Linked DNA regions of Phragmitibacter flavus. Each later gene encodes a partner of the first gene's protein in a complex. Links are inferred from orthologs where the notes say so. Each region holds a gene or a part of one and is shown on either strand. Other genes may lie near its edges.

Region 1 (5,801 bases):
ACTGAGCGGGGCAGCTTTACGACGCTGACGGTGCATCCGGGCAAGCGCTTGGAGAACAACTATTCGCTCAACACGGTGGACATTTGTCCGGTGGGGGCGCTGACTTCGAACGATTTCCGCTTTCAACAGCGCGTGTGGTTCTTGAAGGAGACCAACACGATCTGCACGCAGTGTGGTCGGGGTTGCAACATGACGGTGAGTTCACGTCAGGAAACGATTTACCGTCAGACGCCGCGTGAAAACAATGAGGTGAACAGCACCTGGATGTGCGATCGCGGGCGTTTGGATTTTCACTATGTGAACAGCGAGTTCCGTCTGACGCAGCCGATGATCAAGGTGGATGGCCGTCACCAGGCGGCGACTTGGAAGCAGGCAGTTGAGCGGATTGCGGAGGGGCTGAAGAGCGTTCCAGCGGATCAGGTGGCGATCATTGCCTCCGCCCGCATGACCAATGAGGAGTTGTATTTGCTCAAGTCGCTGGTGGCATCGGTGAAAACGCCGCATGTGGATGTGGTGCCGCGGATGCGGGAGCCGGACAACTACCTGCGCGCAGCGGACATGAATCCGAACAGCAACGGCGTTCGCAAGGTGCTCGGCATTGAGCCAGGGGCGAGGCTGGAGGGGATCGTTGCCGACATCATTGGTGGGAAGATCCGTGTGGTGTTGAGCCTGGGTGAGAACCTGCTGAAGATCGGCTTGGAGAAAGCGCATTTGGAGAAGCTGGAGTTTCTGGCTTCGAGTCATGTGCTGGCCAATGCCGTGGCGGAGTTGTCGGATGTGGTGCTGGCGGGAGCGACCTATGCGGAGAAGCGTGGCAGCATGATCAACGTGACCGGTCGTTTGCAGCGGCTTGCCAAGGCGATTGAGTCGCCGGGCGATGCGCGTGAGGACTGGGAGATTCTGCGGGATCTGGTGCTGGCAGTGAGTGGGTCGAATGGGCTGCATTCGGTGGATGATGTGTTCAAGCGGCTGGCGGCGGAGGTGGATATCTTTGCCGGTTTGACGCTGACGCGAATTGGTGAGCTTGGGGTTCAGGTAATGGAAACCGGCGAGACGATTCCGCTCTTGGAACGCGAGAAGGATCGCATCGCCAAGGGTTTGATTGTTGGGTGAGGATGAGCGGTGGTTTTGGCCATTTTCCCCACGGGTGTGAATTCGGCGTGAGGCTGGGCTGTGCAGAATACTGTTGACTCGTTTTGGCCGACTTTTGTAAGGTTGGCGTTGCCGGGGTTGTTGTTATGAAGAGTTTACTGACCGTTTTTATCGCGCTTGCGTTGTTGGTGGTGGTGAGTCCTGCATCGACGGTTTTTTATATCGGGATCGATAACACTGGGACTGGAGAGTTTGAGCAGGAGGGGGGAGGTCGAGTCGATAACAAGTATTATTGGGAGAACGGTGATTACACCACGGTGGATGGCATCAGTGGCTCGGTGGGTGAGCTTTGGACCTCGGGGATGGAGCCGTGGCTGGATGCTTCATCCATTTTGGGGTTTGCCCGTGCGATCACTTCCGGTGCAACGACCCACCATATCTATTTCCAGCTTGGGGCGGATGAGGTGGGGACCGATAAGAGTTTGACATTTACCGTCGATTTTTATGGGGGTGGACAGGGTGCGGGGTTGCCTGGAACGACGCACGATATCGATTTTTACTTGAACGATGTGAAGTTTCATACGGTGACAGGAATGACGGCTGCGGGCCAGCTCATGGTGGTCAATGGCATTGATGTGAGCACCTTGAGTGAGGGGGAGCACGTGTTGTCGTGGGTGCGCACTGGAGGCAATGCGGGATGGATCAATGTGGATTATCTTTCGTTGGTGGCGGTCCCAGAACCATCCCGGGCGTTGCTAGCGATGGTGGGGTGTGCGGTTTTGTTTGGTGGGCGTCGCAAGGGCCGATTTTAAGCTCGAACAGGGGTGGAGGAGTCAACCAACGGTCGGGGTGGGTTTGTCGCGCTCATTGCCGGAGTGGCGATGTGTCCTGATGATCATGGAATTCCGGTGTCGAACCTCAAGTTTTCAGCAGGAATAGCGGCTGAAAACGGGCGCTTGTGAAATTTTTCACAAATTCGGGTTGCTGGTTGGCGCTTCAATCGCATGATGGGGGGTATCCAATTTTTTGGCCGTCCGTTTGGCATGACTCTCACCCTCGCCACCATCGACTTCGTTTTCCTCATCGCCTCGGTGTTGAAGATCGTGTTTTTTGCGTTCATGGTCATTTTGCCCATGGTGGCCTATTCGGTGTATGCCGAACGTCGGGTGAGCGCGATCATTCAGGATCGGGTGGGGCCGAACCGCACGGGGATTCCGTTGACGCTGTTTGGATTCAAGAAGGACGTGGGAATTTTTGGGATCGGTGGATTGATTCAACCGTTGGCGGATGGATTGAAGTTTTTCCTGAAGGAGGATTTCACTCCGGCGCACGTGAACAAGTTTTATTTCTGGCTGGCTCCGGCTCTGGTGATGGTGCCGGCCATGGTGACGGCGGCGGTGGTTCCTTTCGGCAGTGAGTTGAACTTTAGCTGGCTGGCAAATTTCGGGGTGACGAGTTCATGGATTTACGAGCCGGTGCCGTTGGTGATTGCGGATCTGAATGTGGGGCCGCTGTTTATTTTTGCGATCTCGTCCTTGGGGGTTTACGGGATTGTGCTGGCGGGGTGGTCGTCCAATTCAAAGTATCCGTTTCTTGGTGGCGTGCGCAGTTCGTCGCAGATGATTTCGTATGAGATCTCGCTGGGGCTTTCGATTGTGCCATTGTTGATGATTTTCGGAGAGCTGAACCTGTCGAAGATGACGGAGTATCAAGATGCGCATGGCTGGTTGCTGTTGCCATTGTGGGGGGATGGTTTGTCGGTAGGACGCTGGGTGCTGCTGGTGCCGATTGCGATTTCGTTCGTGATTTTCATGATCTCGATGTTTGCGGAGACCAACCGGGCACCATTTGACTTGCCGGAGTGCGAGACGGAGTTGGTGGCGGGTTATCACACGGAATACAGTTCGATGAAGTTTGCGCTGTTCTTCATGGGTGAGTATGCAGCCATGATCATTGGTTCGGGATTGGCAGTGACCTTGTTTTTCGGCGGTTGGAGCATTCCTTTTGCACCTTATTTGGGATTGAGTCATGAGGCCGGGGTGACGCCGTTCTGGCTGGGCCTGCTGCACATTGCGAGCTTCCTGACCAAGGTGGTGGTTTGCATCATTGTTTTCATCTGGGTGCGCTGGACCTTGCCGCGTTTCCGATATGACCAGTTGATGAAACTGGGCTGGTTGGTGTTTTTCGAACTGGCGCTGGCCAATGTGATTCTCACGGCGGTGCTGATGTTGTTTTTCAAAATCTAACTTGTTGTCATGGCTACTGTTGTTGTTCAACGCCCCAAGCTGAAATGGCATGAACGCTGGTTTATCTCCACGTTCGCCAGAGGCATGGCGATTACTTTTGGTCACGCGGTGCGCACCTTTCGCTCCATCGTGGGCGGCAGGACGGAAGTGACAATGCAATACCCGGAGGAGAAGTGGGATTCCCAGCTTCCAGAACATTATCGCGGGGCTCCTGCATTGGTGACGGACGAGCATGGCCGGGAGCGCTGTGTGTCATGTCAGTTGTGCGAGTTCATTTGTCCGCCACGGGCAATCACCATCGTGCCAGAGGAGATTCCCTCCAATGATCCATGGGCGAAGGTGGAGAAGAGGCCGCGTCAGTTTACGATTGATATGATCCGCTGCATTTACTGCGGCATGTGTGAAGAAGTTTGTCCAGAGCAGGCCATTTTCCTGCGCAAGGATTATGCGATTACCGGTGAGACCCGTGCGGAGATGGTGCACGACAAAACGAAACTTTACCAAATCGGCGGCGTGCGCACCGGATTGGTCAACAAGTGGAACGAACTGAAATAGATGAAAGTCGGAAGTCGGAAAGCGGAAGTCGGAAGTTGTTTGGTGTTGATCACTGGACGGCATGATGACGTCATCTGGCTTTCTGGCACTTCCGACTTCCGACTTCCGACTTCCGACTTTTAACCTATGCCTGCTGCCCTGTTTTATCTTTTTGCAATCGTCACGCTCGGCTTTGGGGCGATGGTGGTGATTTGCAGGAACCCGGTGGCGAGTGCGCTGTCGCTGGTGATGAGCTTTGTGGGATTGGCGGCGTTGTTCATCAGTCTGGACGCCTACTTCATTGGGATCATTCAGATCCTGGTTTATGCCGGGGCGGTGATGGTGCTGTTTTTGTTCATCATCATGTTGCTGGACATCAAGGCTGAAGAAGGTCGCAAGCCGAATGTGGCAGCGGTGGTGGGCGGGATTGGACTGGCGTTGGTTTTTGGAGTGCAACTGGCGGTGATCTTGAATGAGCACAAGGCGGGTGAGAAGACTCTGGCGGATGTGCCGATTGACTACGTGGTGGCGGCTGAGAAGGCGAAGATTGAGACGATCAAGACGGATTTGCAGGAGCGGACATTGCCGGATGCGAAGCTGGTGGGTGAGGAGTTGTTCCACCGCTATTACTTTCAGATTCAGTTGGTTGGAGTTCTGTTGCTGGTCAGCACCGTCGGGGTGGTGATCATGAGCAAGAAGGAAGTTAGCTGAATCGAGATGAGCGAACATTGAAGACATGATCACCCTTAACCACTACTTGTTTGTCAGCGGTCTTCTGTTTGCCATCGGGCTAACAGGGGTGGTGGCGCGGCGCAACATCTTGACCATCTTCATGTGTCTGGAGATGATGTTGAGCGCGGCGAATCTGACCTTGGTGGCATTTTCCCGATTCAATCTGGTGGATGGATTGCCCGACTACAGTGCGCAGGCGCTGGTGTTTTTCACCATCACGGTGGCAGCCGCAGAAGTCGCCGTTGGACTTGCGATCATCGTGGCGCTGTATCGTGCGAAACAGAGTGTCGATATCGGCGCGGTGGAGAAGATGAAAGGCTAAGGTTGTTGATTGCATGGACCCGGATTTATCAAAACTTCAATCGTTAACAGGCACCATCCTGCTGCTGCCGTTGATGTCGGCGCTGACGATCATGCTGGCCCACGGCTTGCTGAAAAATGTGGCGCACGTGATCAGCACCGGGGTGGCGCTGATCATCTTGGTGGCCTCGTGCATGTTGCTGGGTGCGGATGATGCAACGTTTCCCTTGCTGCCCTTTTTAAACGTGGGGGATTTTCAGGCGCACATTGGGATTACGGTGGATCGTCAGAGCCGCGGGATGTTGTTCATCGTCACCTTCGTCGGTTTCCTGGTGCATTTGTATTCGATGGCCTACATGAAGGACGACGATGCAAAGGCGCGGTTTTTCGGGGCGTTGTCGTTGTTCATGTTCTCGATGATCGGGATCGTGTTTGCTGACAACCTTTTGATGATGTTCCTGTTCTGGGAACTGGTTGGGGTGAGCAGTTATTTGTTGATTGGACATTGGTTCAAAAAACCTGAGGCGAGCGATGCGGCGAAGAAGGCGTTCTTGACGAACCGCATTGGTGACTTTGGGTTCATGACGGGCATTTTGATTTTGTTTGCGTTGGGCAGTGGGGATTTGTCCTTTGAAGGGTTGAAGGATTCCATGGAGGTGGCGTCCAGTCCGTTGAAGCATGCTTCGGAAAACTCTTCGGCGATTTTTACGCTGGCAGCATTGGGAATTTTCCTCGGGGCAGTGGGCAAGAGTGCGCAGGCTCCGCTGCATGTGTGGTTGCCGGATGCGATGGAAGGTCCGACGCCGGTTTCGGCTTTGATTCACGCGGCGACGATGGTGGCGGCCGGGGTTTACATGCTGGTGCGGGTCGATTTTCTTTTCCTGCCGGGCGGGGTGG
Region 2 (11,941 bases), on another replicon or contig:
CTATGTGCTCACCGAAGCCGTGCGCGACTACGTCCAAAACTACCTCGCCCCCAACAAACTCCTCGGCGATTAGTCCTTTCCTTGCTCATGTCCAGACTGATCCTCCCCTTCATCCTGTGGTTCATCAGCCTGGCCATCTCTCAAGCTGCCATCACTTCATCATTGGACGAAGCGAAAGCCCGCTTCGCCAAAGCTGATCGCGAACTCAACGCCACCTGGGCCAAAGCCAAATCCCGGCTCGCTGAATCCACCTTCAACGACCTCAAACAGATCCAGCGCGATTGGGTCATCTTTCGTGATCAACAAGCCGAAGTCGCTGCCGGCGAAGACACCAACCCAAAAACCAACGCAACTTCCCTCATCGCCGCCGCAGAGTTGACCGAAGAACGCACCAAATGGTTGCAAAGCCTCCTCAAAAACGAAGGCAACACTCTCGCCGGATTCTGGATCGACGGCAAAGGCGGCACTCTCTCCATCGTCGAAAAACCCGATCAACTCCTCTTCGAATTCAACGTCGTTCGCGGCGAATCCTTCGACCTCGGTGCCCTTTCCGGCATCGCCCGATGGAACTCTCCCATCGGCTGGTTCAGCGACCAAGGACGCGACGCCGACAAGCCCGACGAGACCAGCATCGCCTTCATCCACCGTGGCCTGTATCTTGAAATCATCACCGCCAACGCCGACCATTACCACGGCAACCGCGCCCATTTTGACGGACGTTATTTCAAAGCAACCGCCCTCTCCCCTGAAGCCCAAGCCGTCACAAGTAAAGCCGCCGAAACCGGAAAGCCCTCCATCGAGTAACCAACGCTCCCTGGAGCCACGGCATTCAACCCGGCCAAATTCGCCGACCTCCCCTGCGTTCCTTCCGATGTAAAAATCGACATCGGCACCGCGTTTCCTCAATCCCACATGAAACGCCTCGCCCTGCTCAGCCTCCTTCTCCTGCTGCTCCTCACCCACCGACTCCCCGGGCAGGAAAAAATCCACGACCTCCTTGTTTACGGAGGCACCCCCGCAGGCATCGCCGCCGCCTGCTCCGCTGCCGCTGAAGGCCGCACCGTCCTCCTCGTCGAGCCCTATTCTTTCGTCGGCGGCATGGTCACCAACGGACTCACCCACGCTGACTTCCGCTCCCTCCCCTCCCTCACCGGCTTCTGGTGGGACTTCAACCAACGCATCAAAAAACACTACGCTGACACTTACGGCCCCGACTCCCCCCAGGCCAAAGCCACCTTCGAAGGCAACTTCGCCGAGCCAAAAGTCAATCAGCTCGTCTTCGAGCAAATGCTCGCCGAACACCCCACCATCACCGTCCTCACCCGCCACACCCTCAGCGGCCTCGCCAGCACGCGCTCGCTCCCCTCCCGCATCCTCTCCGCCACCTTCCACCCCAGCGGTCAACCCGCCGAAACCGAATCCAACACACAAACCTTCCGCGCCAAAACCTACATCGACGCCACCTACGAAGGCGACCTCATGGCCAAAGCAGCCGTCAAATACATCGTCGGACGCGAAGATCAGGCCACCTACAACGAACCCGTTGCCAAGGACGTTCCCGAAGGCGGCGACTTCCTCGTCCAAGGTTACAACTACCGATGGGCCGTTACCAACCAACCCAACAACATCGCCCCCACACCCAAACCCGCAGGCTACAACCGCGAAGATTTCCTCCCCCTCCTCGACCTCTTCGCCAGCGGCAAACTCACCCACGTCTTCGGCATCCAGCACGCCAATGGACTCGAAATCCCCAAAGACCTCGTCGCCGTCACCAGCAAAGCCATCTACAAACTCCAACCCCCACTCCTCCCCAATTCCAAAGCCGACATCAACGACATGTCACGCGGCATCGTCCGCCTCTCCATGCCCGACATCAACGACGACTACCCCGAGGCCGACGAAACCAAACGCCAGCGCATCATCGACCGACACACCCGTTACCAGGTCGGCATGCTCTACTTCCTCCAGAACGACGACGCCGTCCCAGCCAACATCCGCGCCGACGCCCGCTCATGGGGCCTTTGCAAAGACGAATGGCCCAACCACCAGCACCTCCCCGAACAACTCTACATCCGCGAAGCCCGCCGCATGATCGGCCAGCATGTCTTCACCCAAAACGACACCCGCCTCACCGCCGACGACGTGCGCATCACTCTCATCAAAGACAGCATCGCCATCGGCGACTACTCCCACAACTGCCACGGCAGCGGCCGCACCGGCACCCGCTTCGACGGACAACACTTCGGCGAATTCTACGTCCCCAACGCGCCCTTCCAAGTCGCCTACGGCACCATCGTCCCCAACGAAGTCACCAACCTCCTCGTCCCCGTCGCCGTCAGCGCGAGTCATGTCGGGTTCGGGGCCCTCCGACTCGAACCCGTCTGGACCGCCATGGGCCAGGCCGCCGGACTCGCCGTCCACCTCGCCCTAAAATCCGAAACCCCCAACCTTCAGGAAGTCGACGTCCCCCAACTCCAAAAACTCCTCCATCATCACCGCGCTGCCACCATCTACGTCGGCGATGTCCCACCCGACCATCCCGACTTCATCTCCGTGCAAACCCTCGGCATGCTTGGCGGCCTCCACAGTCTCCACAAACCCGCCGACGGCAAACATGCCGAATGGCCCCGCTGGTTCGGTCAATACGCCCACCCCATGCCCTTGCACGACGTTCAACTCAGCCTACCCATCGACACCGCGCTCCTCCCTCGCTGGATCGCCCTCGCCAAAACCCACAACAACCCCGAAGCCCAATTCGATCTCACCGCCGACACCAAAACCACCCGCGCCCAAGTCATCCGCGCTCTCTTCCCCTCCAAACACAATCGCCCCCCAACTCACAAAGAGACAAAAAACTGATAACCCCATCCCCACTTCACCAGTCGCCCGATTTTAGACGACCGGACAAGCCAGGCCACCATCACCCTACCATCGCAAACAACTCCTCAAGCACCTGCTTGGTAAGCTTGATCCCCTCTTCCTCGGGGTGCTTGTCGCCTTCATACTCGATCCCCACATAACCCGAGTATCCCGCGCCCACCACAATCTTGATCAACCTCTCAAAATCCAGCGTCAACTCACGCCCTTCACGACGGTCTTCCGTGTAAAACTTGCCCGCGCCGGTATCCCAATCAAACGCCTTCGCGCTCATGGAGCCCCTTACCCACGGCATGAACTCACGCAATCCCAGATAAGGATTGTAAAGTTCGCCCTTCGCCCGATCGGTATAAAAATTGCCAAAGTCAGGCAAAATCCCCACCCGCGCATGATCCGCGAGTTTCATCACCTCCGTCAGCCACTTGCCGTTTGACGACAACCCACCGTGGTTTTCCACCACCACAAACAACCCGCGCTTGTCACCCTCGACGCACAGCCGGTGCAACCCATCCGCCGCCAGCTTTGCCTGTTCCTCCCAGGTCAGCTTCGGATTGCTCGCCGCATTCACCCGGATGCTGTGACATCCCAAAAACTTCGCCGCATCCAGCCACTTCAAATGGTTCTCCACGGTCTGCTGGCGCTTCGCCTCATCCGGTTCTCCAAGATTCCCCTCGCGGTCCACCATGATCAGCAAGCTCTTCACGCCTTCGCCATCCGCCCGCGTCTTCATCTCCTTCAAATAATCCGCCCCCGCTGTCTTGTCGTCAAAACACTGGCTCACATATTCCACCGCATCGATCCCCATCGACTTCGCCGTTTTAGCAAAATCCAAATGATCCAACGGCTCCGCTCCCGCCTTCTTAAAAATGCGTTTATTCAGCGACCACTCCGCCAAAGACAACTTCAGCCCCGCCTTTTTCTCCTGAGCCAGCAACCCCGCCCCTCCAGGTAAAAGACTGGAAGCCGCCGTGGCAGCAAAGGCTTTAAGAAACGAACGACGATTGGATTCAATGGATGGCATGCCCCACAACCTGCCGAAATCCCGCGCGCAGATCAATCTCTAATTTTTCTTGTTCCCTCGTTTCGGTGCTGTAATCGGCCAGTCCGCCGTCTCCGTGCGCGCCGTCTTCAAATAGCTTTCGAAAGCCTCCACCACCTCTGGGTTCTCAGAGGCCACGTTGACCTCCTCCTTCACATCCTTGCTCAAATCATAGAGCGTCAACGCCGCGTTCGGCTCAGGGCGAATCGCCTTCCAGTTTTTCCAACGCGACGCCTGCACAAATCCCCGCTCATGGAACTCCCAATAGAGGAACCGCTCCGCCAACTCCGGCTGCGCTTCCCCCATTAAAGTCGGTGTGACATCCAGACCATCCAATCCATCCGGTATCTTGCCGCTGGCAAGCGCGCCGAACGTCGGTAGCGCATCTGCAAAATACCACACCGCATCACTGACCTTTCCGCCAGGAACCTTGCCTGGCCACCACGCAATCGTCGGAACGCGAATCCCGCCATCGGTATGATCGCGTTTGATTCCTCTGAACTCACCTGCCGAGTTAAAGTAAGCAGGAATGTGTCCACCTTCTTTGTGCGGGCCATTGTCAGAGCTAAAAATCACCAGGGTGTTTTTGTCGATGCCGAGCTCCTTCAACCGATCGAGCACCCGTCCCACATCACGATCCAATCTCGAAACCATCGCAGCAAAACCTTTCTGCGCATCGGGCCAATCCTCTTTTGCATAATCACCAAAATCCGGGACTTCCATCCCCTCTTGTTTGGCTTCGTTGTTGGCATGAGGCGTTGTTAGAGCCAGATAAAGAAAGAATGGCTGCTTCTGGTTCTCACCGTGAGTCTTGATGAACTTCAACGCCTCTTCAGCAAACAAATCATGCGTGTAATCCAGCTTGTTGTCTGACTTGCCCGCCCCCTCAGGCGTTTCATCCGGCACCGTGTTGCGTAACTTCTCCCTCGTCTCATTTCTCCACAAAAAAGTCGGATAGTAGTTGTGCGCATGACGTTGATTTAAATATCCATAAAATTCATCAAACCCTTGCTTCCTGGGCAATCCAGACTCCGCCCCGCCGACATCACCAAGGCCCCACTTGCCAATCAAGCCCGTGTAATAGCCAGAATCCTTCAACACCTCCGCCACTGTGACATCCTCATCACGCAATGCCTGTCTTGCTGGTTCGTTCTGACCGGCATTGCCACGAACCCGCGTGTTCCCCGTGTGTTTGCCTGTCATCAAAACCGAACGCGAAGGCGCGCACACGGTCGCGCCAGAATAGACACTCGTAAACCGCATCCCCTCTTCCGCCATGCGATCAAGATTCGGCGTCTTGATGCGTTGCTGACCATAACACCCCAGGTCTCCATAACCAAGGTCATCGGCAAGAATAAAAATGATGTTAGGTTTGCTTTCCGCTGCATGCAGCGACGCTGAGACCAATAGCGAAAGAAGGAAGACGATGCGTTTCATAAGGTGAAGCAAAAATCAGGGAACGGTGTTGAGACTGGGGCCGCGACGGAGGTCTTCGGGCGTTTTGCCGCCGCCGCGTTTTTCCACATCTTTGGTGGGCCCCGCCATCGGAGGGGTTTCGAAAAATTTGCCGTTGTCGATCACCCGTGGATCACCGGTATTCTTCAACTCATCCATCAGCCGCTTCTCCAACTGACTTTCCAAAGCAGCGTGTGCTGGATCTCCCGCGAGGTTCTTGGTTTGATGCGGATCGTTTTTCAGATGGTAAAGTTCTGCCCGCGGGCGTTTGCCATAGGCCCGTTCGTAATAGGGTTTCCATTGCGGATCGTGACGCGCACCGACCAACCAGGCTTTCGTTGGGCCGGAATCTTCATCGGGAATGGTGGCACGGGTATCTTCAGTAAGCTCTTCGAGGGAGGGCGGATTCGGTCCATCAAGGCGGTAGGGCTCGCCCAATGGCCAGCGGTCGGGTTCAAAATTGATCACATACAAATGATCCGCCGTCCGGATGGCTCGTTGGGGATAGGGAAGAAAACCGTCCCGGGCATTTTCGACATGGCGTTCCCGACCAATAAAAACCGCATCGCGGGCTGGATCAATTTGGCCGCTTTGGGTCGATTGCAACAACGGCAGCAAATTACGACCGGTCATCACCTCCGGCACCGGCACATTGGCCAGCGTGAGAAAGGTTGGCGCGAGATCGGTGAGGCTGGTGAGATCATCAACAACCCGACCACCCTTGACCCCGGGTCCGGCGATGATCAGCGGAATGGCGGAGCCGAAGTCGTAAAGGTTGCATTTGCCGTGCGGAAATCCGGGAGGTCCGTGATCGCCGGAGATCACCATCAAGGTGTTATCCAGCTCGCCAATCGCCTCAAGTTTCATCAACAACAGCCCCACCGCAGCATCAAGCGCCTGGATCTCGCCAAGATAATCGGCCACATCTTCGCGCACCTCGGGAACATCAGGCAAGAAAGCGGGAAGTTTGCCTTTGAGCGTCTCTGGATCAATGTTCCACAGCGCGTTGCCAGAACCCTTGATCCACTTGCGATGCACATTGGTGGGACCGAACCAAAACGTAAAGGGCTGATCCTTTTTGCGGTCGCTTAAGAAAGCGTCGAAGTTGCTGGAGACCTCATCGTAAAGGGTTTGTTTAGCCTCTTCCAAACCTTTTCCCGCGGCCACCATCCGCGTCACGTGCTGCGAAAACTGGTTGAACTTGCCCCCCGCTTTTTCATAGCTGTGCGCGCGACCGCCGTAGGGATCGACTTCGGCTGTTCCCGGGCCCCAAACCTTGTAGCTTTTGCCAATGTGATATCCCGCGTCACGCAGCATCAGCGGATAGGCAGGATTGCTTCCGTCCCAGACGGCTCCGCGCAAAATCGCTGCGCGACCAGTGCGCCAGAAATGCTGACCTGAAATCAACGCGCTTCGACAAGGCGTGCAACTTGGGGATGATACAAACGCACGACGAAACAAAACTCCCGATGCCGCGATGCGGTCAATATTGGGCGTATGAACGGCATCGCTGATGGTGCCCGGTCCATCAAGTTTAGCGTAGGCGCTGGCAATACGGCCCCAGTCATCGGCGAAGATAAACAGGATGTTGGGTCGTTTGTCGGTGGCGGCATGCAGTGCCCCGGTCAGAAAGCTGCAAAGGAATAGGTATCTGAGGATCAACATGGTCGTTGGATTTAATTCTTATTCAGGAATGGCGTCGTTGTCACCAATAGGATTGCCTTCCCAAATGACGCTGCGGGTGGTCTTGTCGTAAGTCAGCACCCGATGGGCACTGCCGGGCGCCGGCGGACGATCCATCGTCGGCAACCAACGACGATGTTCCGCGATGATTGGCTGCGAATCCTTGTCGGCAGCCAGATTGTTCCATTCGTTAGGATCAGCCTCAAGGTCGTAGAGTTCCTCACTGCCATCCGCATAAACAATGTAACGCCAGCGTTCACTGCGAACCGCGTGGTTGCCCTGATTGTGACTGGTGATCGCCGGACGTTCGCGACGCGCCTTCTCATCCGCCAGTTGCGGGACAAGACTCTGTCCTTCGAGGTCGGTCCGGGGAGGCAGTCCGCACAACTGAATCAGCGTCGGATAAATGTCGAGCAACTCCGCTGGCTGCGTGCAGCGACCATTCGCCGCGACCCCTGGCCCGGCGAAAATCAATGGCACCCGGGTGCTGCGTTCCCACAAGGTATTCTTTCCGGTGATTTCCTTTTCGCCAAGATGCCAGCCGTGGTCGCTCCAAAGCACGATGATGGTATTGTCAGCCTGACCCGACTCCTCCAGTGCAGCCATCAGTCGACCGACCTGCGCATCCACAAAACTGGTGCATGCGAGGTAACTGCGCACCAGATTCCGCCATTGTTGATTCTCGCGAACCCATTTCAAGCGCGGTTCAGGAAGCGACCAATGCAGATACCATGAAAATCGCGGAGTGCCGGCCCGCTCGTCGGCTTTCACCGGAGGAAGCAGACTGTCATCATCGGGATAAAGATCGAACCATTTTTGTGTCGCATAACACGGCACATGTGGAAGGAAAAAACCCGCCGCCAAGAAAAACGGCTCCCCTTTTTTCGCCGTCTTGATCTTCTCCACCGCCCAAGTAGCCACTTGATGATCGCCCTTGTCCTCATCGCGATGATCAAAAACTCCCCAATCCATCAACGGATGATCGCCCATGGGCGTCGCCGGGATGAGTTTCGTGTCAGGCTTGATACCGATGCCGCCATTTGGCCCCCAAACACCAAATTCCGCCGCCCGTTTGGCCGGTCCACCTGGATTCCCGTGGTAGATCTTACCCGCTGTCAGCGTCTGGTATCCATTCGCCTTGAAATGTTGCGGCAACGCCACCCGATTTTTGAACTCATCCAAATTTCGAAACCAAGGCGACAATCCATAAATACCGGTTGAGGTTGGTCTCAGCCCCAACATCACGCTGGTGCGCGATGGATTGCAGAGCGGAGACTGACAATGGGCGTTAAGAAAAACCGTCCCACGTGCGGCCAATGCATCAATGTTTGGCGTCTTGGCCGCCGCATGCCCCATCGTTCCGATCCAGTCATTCTGGTCATCAATCGCGATGAACAGCACATTCGGTTTAACCGTCGCTGCTGAACATGGCTCGAGCCAGGCCCAACCGGACAGAAACGCTATAGATACAGACAAATAAGTGAGGCAGGCGGGCGCGCGCATGAGTCCCTTGAAACGCGATCAACCGCGCAATCTATCCAATTTCCACTCAAGCCACCAACCGGATTGCAGCCAGCAGGGCAAACACAAACATCGCCCACTCAAAAACCTTCTGCGACATCACTTTCACCACCCGCCAGCCAAGAAAAATGCCTCCCACCACCGCCGGCAAGAGCAGGGCATTGGTCCATAAAGACGGCCCATTGATCAGTCCGATCTGCGCACTAAACGGCACCTTCACCAAATTAATGAAAAGGAAAAAGCGCGTGAAAACGCCCAGATAATCCGCCTTTCCATGCCGGTGAGCCAGCAAATAAACCGCCATCACCGGCCCTGCCGCATTTGCCAGCATGGTCGTCACCCCCGCCGCCACGCCGATTCCCCATGTGAAAATCGCATGCCGATGCAGGTGCGCGAGCTGATCCCGCTTCCAATCCAACAGCAATTTCAGCGCGAGAAGCGCTAAAATCACCCATCCAATCGCCTGTCGGGCAAGCAGATTGTCCAGCTTGTCGAGCAGCCACCATCCGATCACCACCCCCAAAATGGCAGGCGGCGCCAACGGCCACACCTGTTTCCAGGAGCCACCACGCCGCAGCAGCCAGAAGCCCATCAAATCTGCCGCGATCAACAAAGGCAGCACCACACCCGTCGAAGCTTTCGCTCCCAAAGTTTCCGCAAACAACACCACGCTCACCAATCCACAGCCCGCCAGGCCCGCCTTTGCCATGCCGATGAACAAGGCTCCGACCAGCGCGAGCAACAAAGCGCTGCCACTGGTTAGCAAAGTTTGGTCGAGAATCGAGTCGGGGAACGGCATCAAAGACCACCTGCCATCCATGCTAACAGGTCATGCGCAACGAAAAAACCGCAGGAAAATGTCACAAACGGATTTGCTGCTAATTTCTTACAAAAAGGCTGCAAACCGCCTGTTTACAGGAAAAAATTGCACATTGGCCAACAAAACCGTTCGCCAAATGCCGATGCTGTGCTATTCTAGCTGTCTATGGCTACCGTAAGAAAGACACGTTTTTCACGTAGGGTTCCTGATCATGTAACAGATGAATTGGTGAACGTTCTCTCGGAAAGCAAGACTTATGAATTCAATGTCTTGTTTGGTTTGGTTTACGAAAATCTCAAACTAAAAAATGCGGTAAGTGGTGGCGAAGAAATGTTACGCCTCCGCTCCTACGAAAAACTTCAAAACCTCGTCGGTCGTGGTTTGGTTGAGAAAAAGCTCAAAAGCTATCGTGGCCTCAAAGGCATCGAACAAGCCGCCAGCACTTTTACTCTGGCCCGTGCCGAAGCCGCTGCAGCCGCAGCCGCAGCCGCTCGTTAATTAAGTCGTTTAGTTTCTACTCACCGTTCATTTCAAAAAGGCCGCCCGCACACCGGGCGGTCTTTTTTTGGCTTCTAGTTCGCGAGCAGGCCACCCCAATCCACCTCCGCCTTCCGCCTTCCGCCTTCCGCCTTCCGCCTTCCGCCTTCCGCCTTCCGCCTTCCGCCTTCCGCCTTCCGCCTTCCGACCTCCGACCTCCGACCTCCGACCTCCGACCTCCGACCTCCGACCTCCGACCTCCGACCTCCGACCTCCGACCTCCGACCTCCGACCTCCGACTGCCCACTTGACACCACCGTCCCTCCACTTACTCTGCCCTCGTCGTTCCCCTCCCTCCTCCATTCGAACCGCCCCGCCCGTCATGCTCGAAAACTACTCGCCCGTTCTTTTGCAAGCGCTCCTCGCCGCTGGTTTTGCTGGAATGACCCTGCTCCTGAGCGTGCTCTTCGGTCGATCCGCCAAACGCAATTCGATGAAGGACTCCGCTTACGAGTGCGGCATGCTCCCCATTACCGAAGGCCAGCCACGCTTCAGCGTGAAATTTTACATCGTCGCCATGCTGTTCGTGCTGTTCGACATCGAAGTTGTCTTCATGTATCCTTGGGCCGTCATCTATAAAGATTATCTGGTTGCCTACGGTGCCGACATCCTTTTCACCATGCTCGGTTTTGTCGGCATCCTGCTCGTCGCCTTCATCTATGCCTGGCGCAAGCGTGCGCTCGACTGGAGCTCATAGGCCGGTGGTCGCTAGGACGGTTTTCGAGATTTTATCATGATCTGCCAGGTCTCCCTGTTCACCCTCAAACCCGAAATCACCGCCGAACGTTTGGAGGAGATGATGTGGACTTCACGCACCAGCCTGCTGCGCATTCGCGAAGTGCTGCACCTCAACGTCGGCAAACGCATCAAGGACAGCGATCCTTGGGACTGGTTCCTCAGCATCGAAGCCGAGAGCCTCGACAAACTCGCCATCCTCCAGGACGACGCCCAATATTTTAAGTTTGTCCGCGAAGTTCTCGATCCCTCGGTCGACAAACGCCAGGTCCTCACTTTTGAAATGGACCCCCGCAAGGACGTCAAATACTCCTGACCTGCCGGGTCCCCGCCGACGTAGCCAATACTGGCAGGTTCCCATGCCGTCGCCCCTCGCAGAAAGCCTGCAAAGGTCGCCCCACCACAGGCTTGCGCAAGAAACGTCGTCTGGCATAGTAATCTGTTCAGGCCAGTGTTGCTTTTGCCCGCTGACCCCCTCACCCGTGCTTTTCTGAATGTTCCTTTGCCTTGGCCTGAACCATCGCACGACTCCCCTGGAGTTGCGCGAAAGGCTGGCCTTTGCCTCAAGCCACCTCCCCGAAGCCGCCCGCCAGGTCACCGCCTTGCCCGGGTTTGAGGAAAGTGTCGTGCTTTCCACCTGCAACCGCGTCGAGATCTACTCCGCCTGCAACGACGAAAACCCGGAGGAAGGATTGCAAAAGCTCCGCCAATACCTCGTCGACCACTTCGCCCTCAGCCCCGCCCAGCGTCAGGCCCTCACCACCTACCAGCTCAGCGAAGATGCCGCTGCCCGACACCTGTTCCGCGTCGTCAGTGGACTCGACTCCATGGTCCTCGGCGAAACCGAAATTTTGGGACAAGTCAAAAGCGCCTACGACACCGCCCTCAAAGCCGGGGCCACCGGGCGCTCCCTCAACAAGCTTTTCCAACGCGCTTTCACCGTCGGCAAACTGGTCCGCAACGACACCAACATCCAGCGCGGCACCACTTCCATCGGCAGCGTCACCGTCAAAATCGCCGAAAAAATCTTCGGCAACCTCCGCGACAGCAAAGTCCTTCTCATTGGTGCCGGCGACATGAGCCGCACCTGCGCCCAAAGCCTACTCTCCCGTGGTGCCAAAAGCATCATCGTCTCCAACCGGTCTCACGATCGCGCCGTCCTGCTCGCCGAAGAAATGGGCGGCGAAGCGCTGCGCTTCGACCAGTGGGAACGCGCGGTCCATGATGTTGACATCATCATCAGCAGCACCAGCGCCCCCCATTTTGTCGTCAAA

The links.
Region 2: the proteins of FEM03_RS15635 (region 1) and FEM03_RS11735 are in contact, whole or in part, in a cryo-EM structure (PDB 7NYH), measured with the Escherichia coli proteins. The link is inferred for Phragmitibacter flavus from one-to-one orthologs.

The regions. Positions count from the first base shown.
Region 1 is NZ_VAUV01000011.1:86,602-92,402, reverse strand. Bases 3,049-5,801 are described here. They hold FEM03_RS15635 (NADH-quinone oxidoreductase subunit J family protein), read left to right. Parts: upstream 3,049-4,019; coding sequence 4,020-4,583; downstream 4,584-5,801. Other genes in these bases: nuoL (NADH-quinone oxidoreductase subunit L), read left to right, coding at 4,940-5,801; nuoK (NADH-quinone oxidoreductase subunit NuoK), read left to right, coding at 4,609-4,926; FEM03_RS15640 (NuoI/complex I 23 kDa subunit family protein), read left to right, coding at 3,348-3,893; FEM03_RS15645 (complex I subunit 1/NuoH family protein), read left to right, coding at 3,049-3,338. Also shown: FEM03_RS15655 (NADH-quinone oxidoreductase subunit G), read left to right, coding at 1-1,113; FEM03_RS15650 (hypothetical protein), read left to right, coding at 1,239-1,904; more of FEM03_RS15645, read left to right, coding at 2,136-3,048. UniProt on the Escherichia coli protein: NDH-1 shuttles electrons from NADH, via FMN and iron-sulfur (Fe-S) centers, to quinones in the respiratory chain. The immediate electron acceptor for the enzyme in this species is believed to be ubiquinone.
Region 2 is NZ_VAUV01000008.1:65,705-77,645, forward strand. What follows is about bases 9,203-11,941. They hold FEM03_RS11735 (NADH-quinone oxidoreductase subunit A), read left to right. Parts: upstream 9,203-10,254; coding sequence 10,255-10,629; downstream 10,630-11,941. Other genes in these bases: FEM03_RS11720 (sulfite exporter TauE/SafE family protein), read right to left, coding at 9,203-9,374; FEM03_RS11725 (hypothetical protein), read left to right, coding at 9,561-9,893; FEM03_RS11730 (AraC family transcriptional regulator), read right to left, coding at 9,968-10,186; FEM03_RS11740 (Dabb family protein), read left to right, coding at 10,666-10,983; hemA (glutamyl-tRNA reductase), read left to right, coding at 11,162-11,941. Outside these bases: rfaD (ADP-glyceromanno-heptose 6-epimerase), read left to right, coding at 1-73; FEM03_RS11690 (lysozyme inhibitor LprI family protein), read left to right, coding at 88-804; FEM03_RS11695 (FAD-dependent oxidoreductase), read left to right, coding at 913-2,859; FEM03_RS11700 (TIM barrel protein), read right to left, coding at 2,921-3,898; FEM03_RS11705 (arylsulfatase), read right to left, coding at 3,938-5,353; FEM03_RS11710 (sulfatase family protein), read right to left, coding at 5,369-7,036; FEM03_RS11715 (sulfatase), read right to left, coding at 7,055-8,557; more of FEM03_RS11720, read right to left, coding at 8,604-9,202. UniProt on the Escherichia coli protein: NDH-1 shuttles electrons from NADH, via FMN and iron-sulfur (Fe-S) centers, to quinones in the respiratory chain. The immediate electron acceptor for the enzyme in this species is believed to be ubiquinone.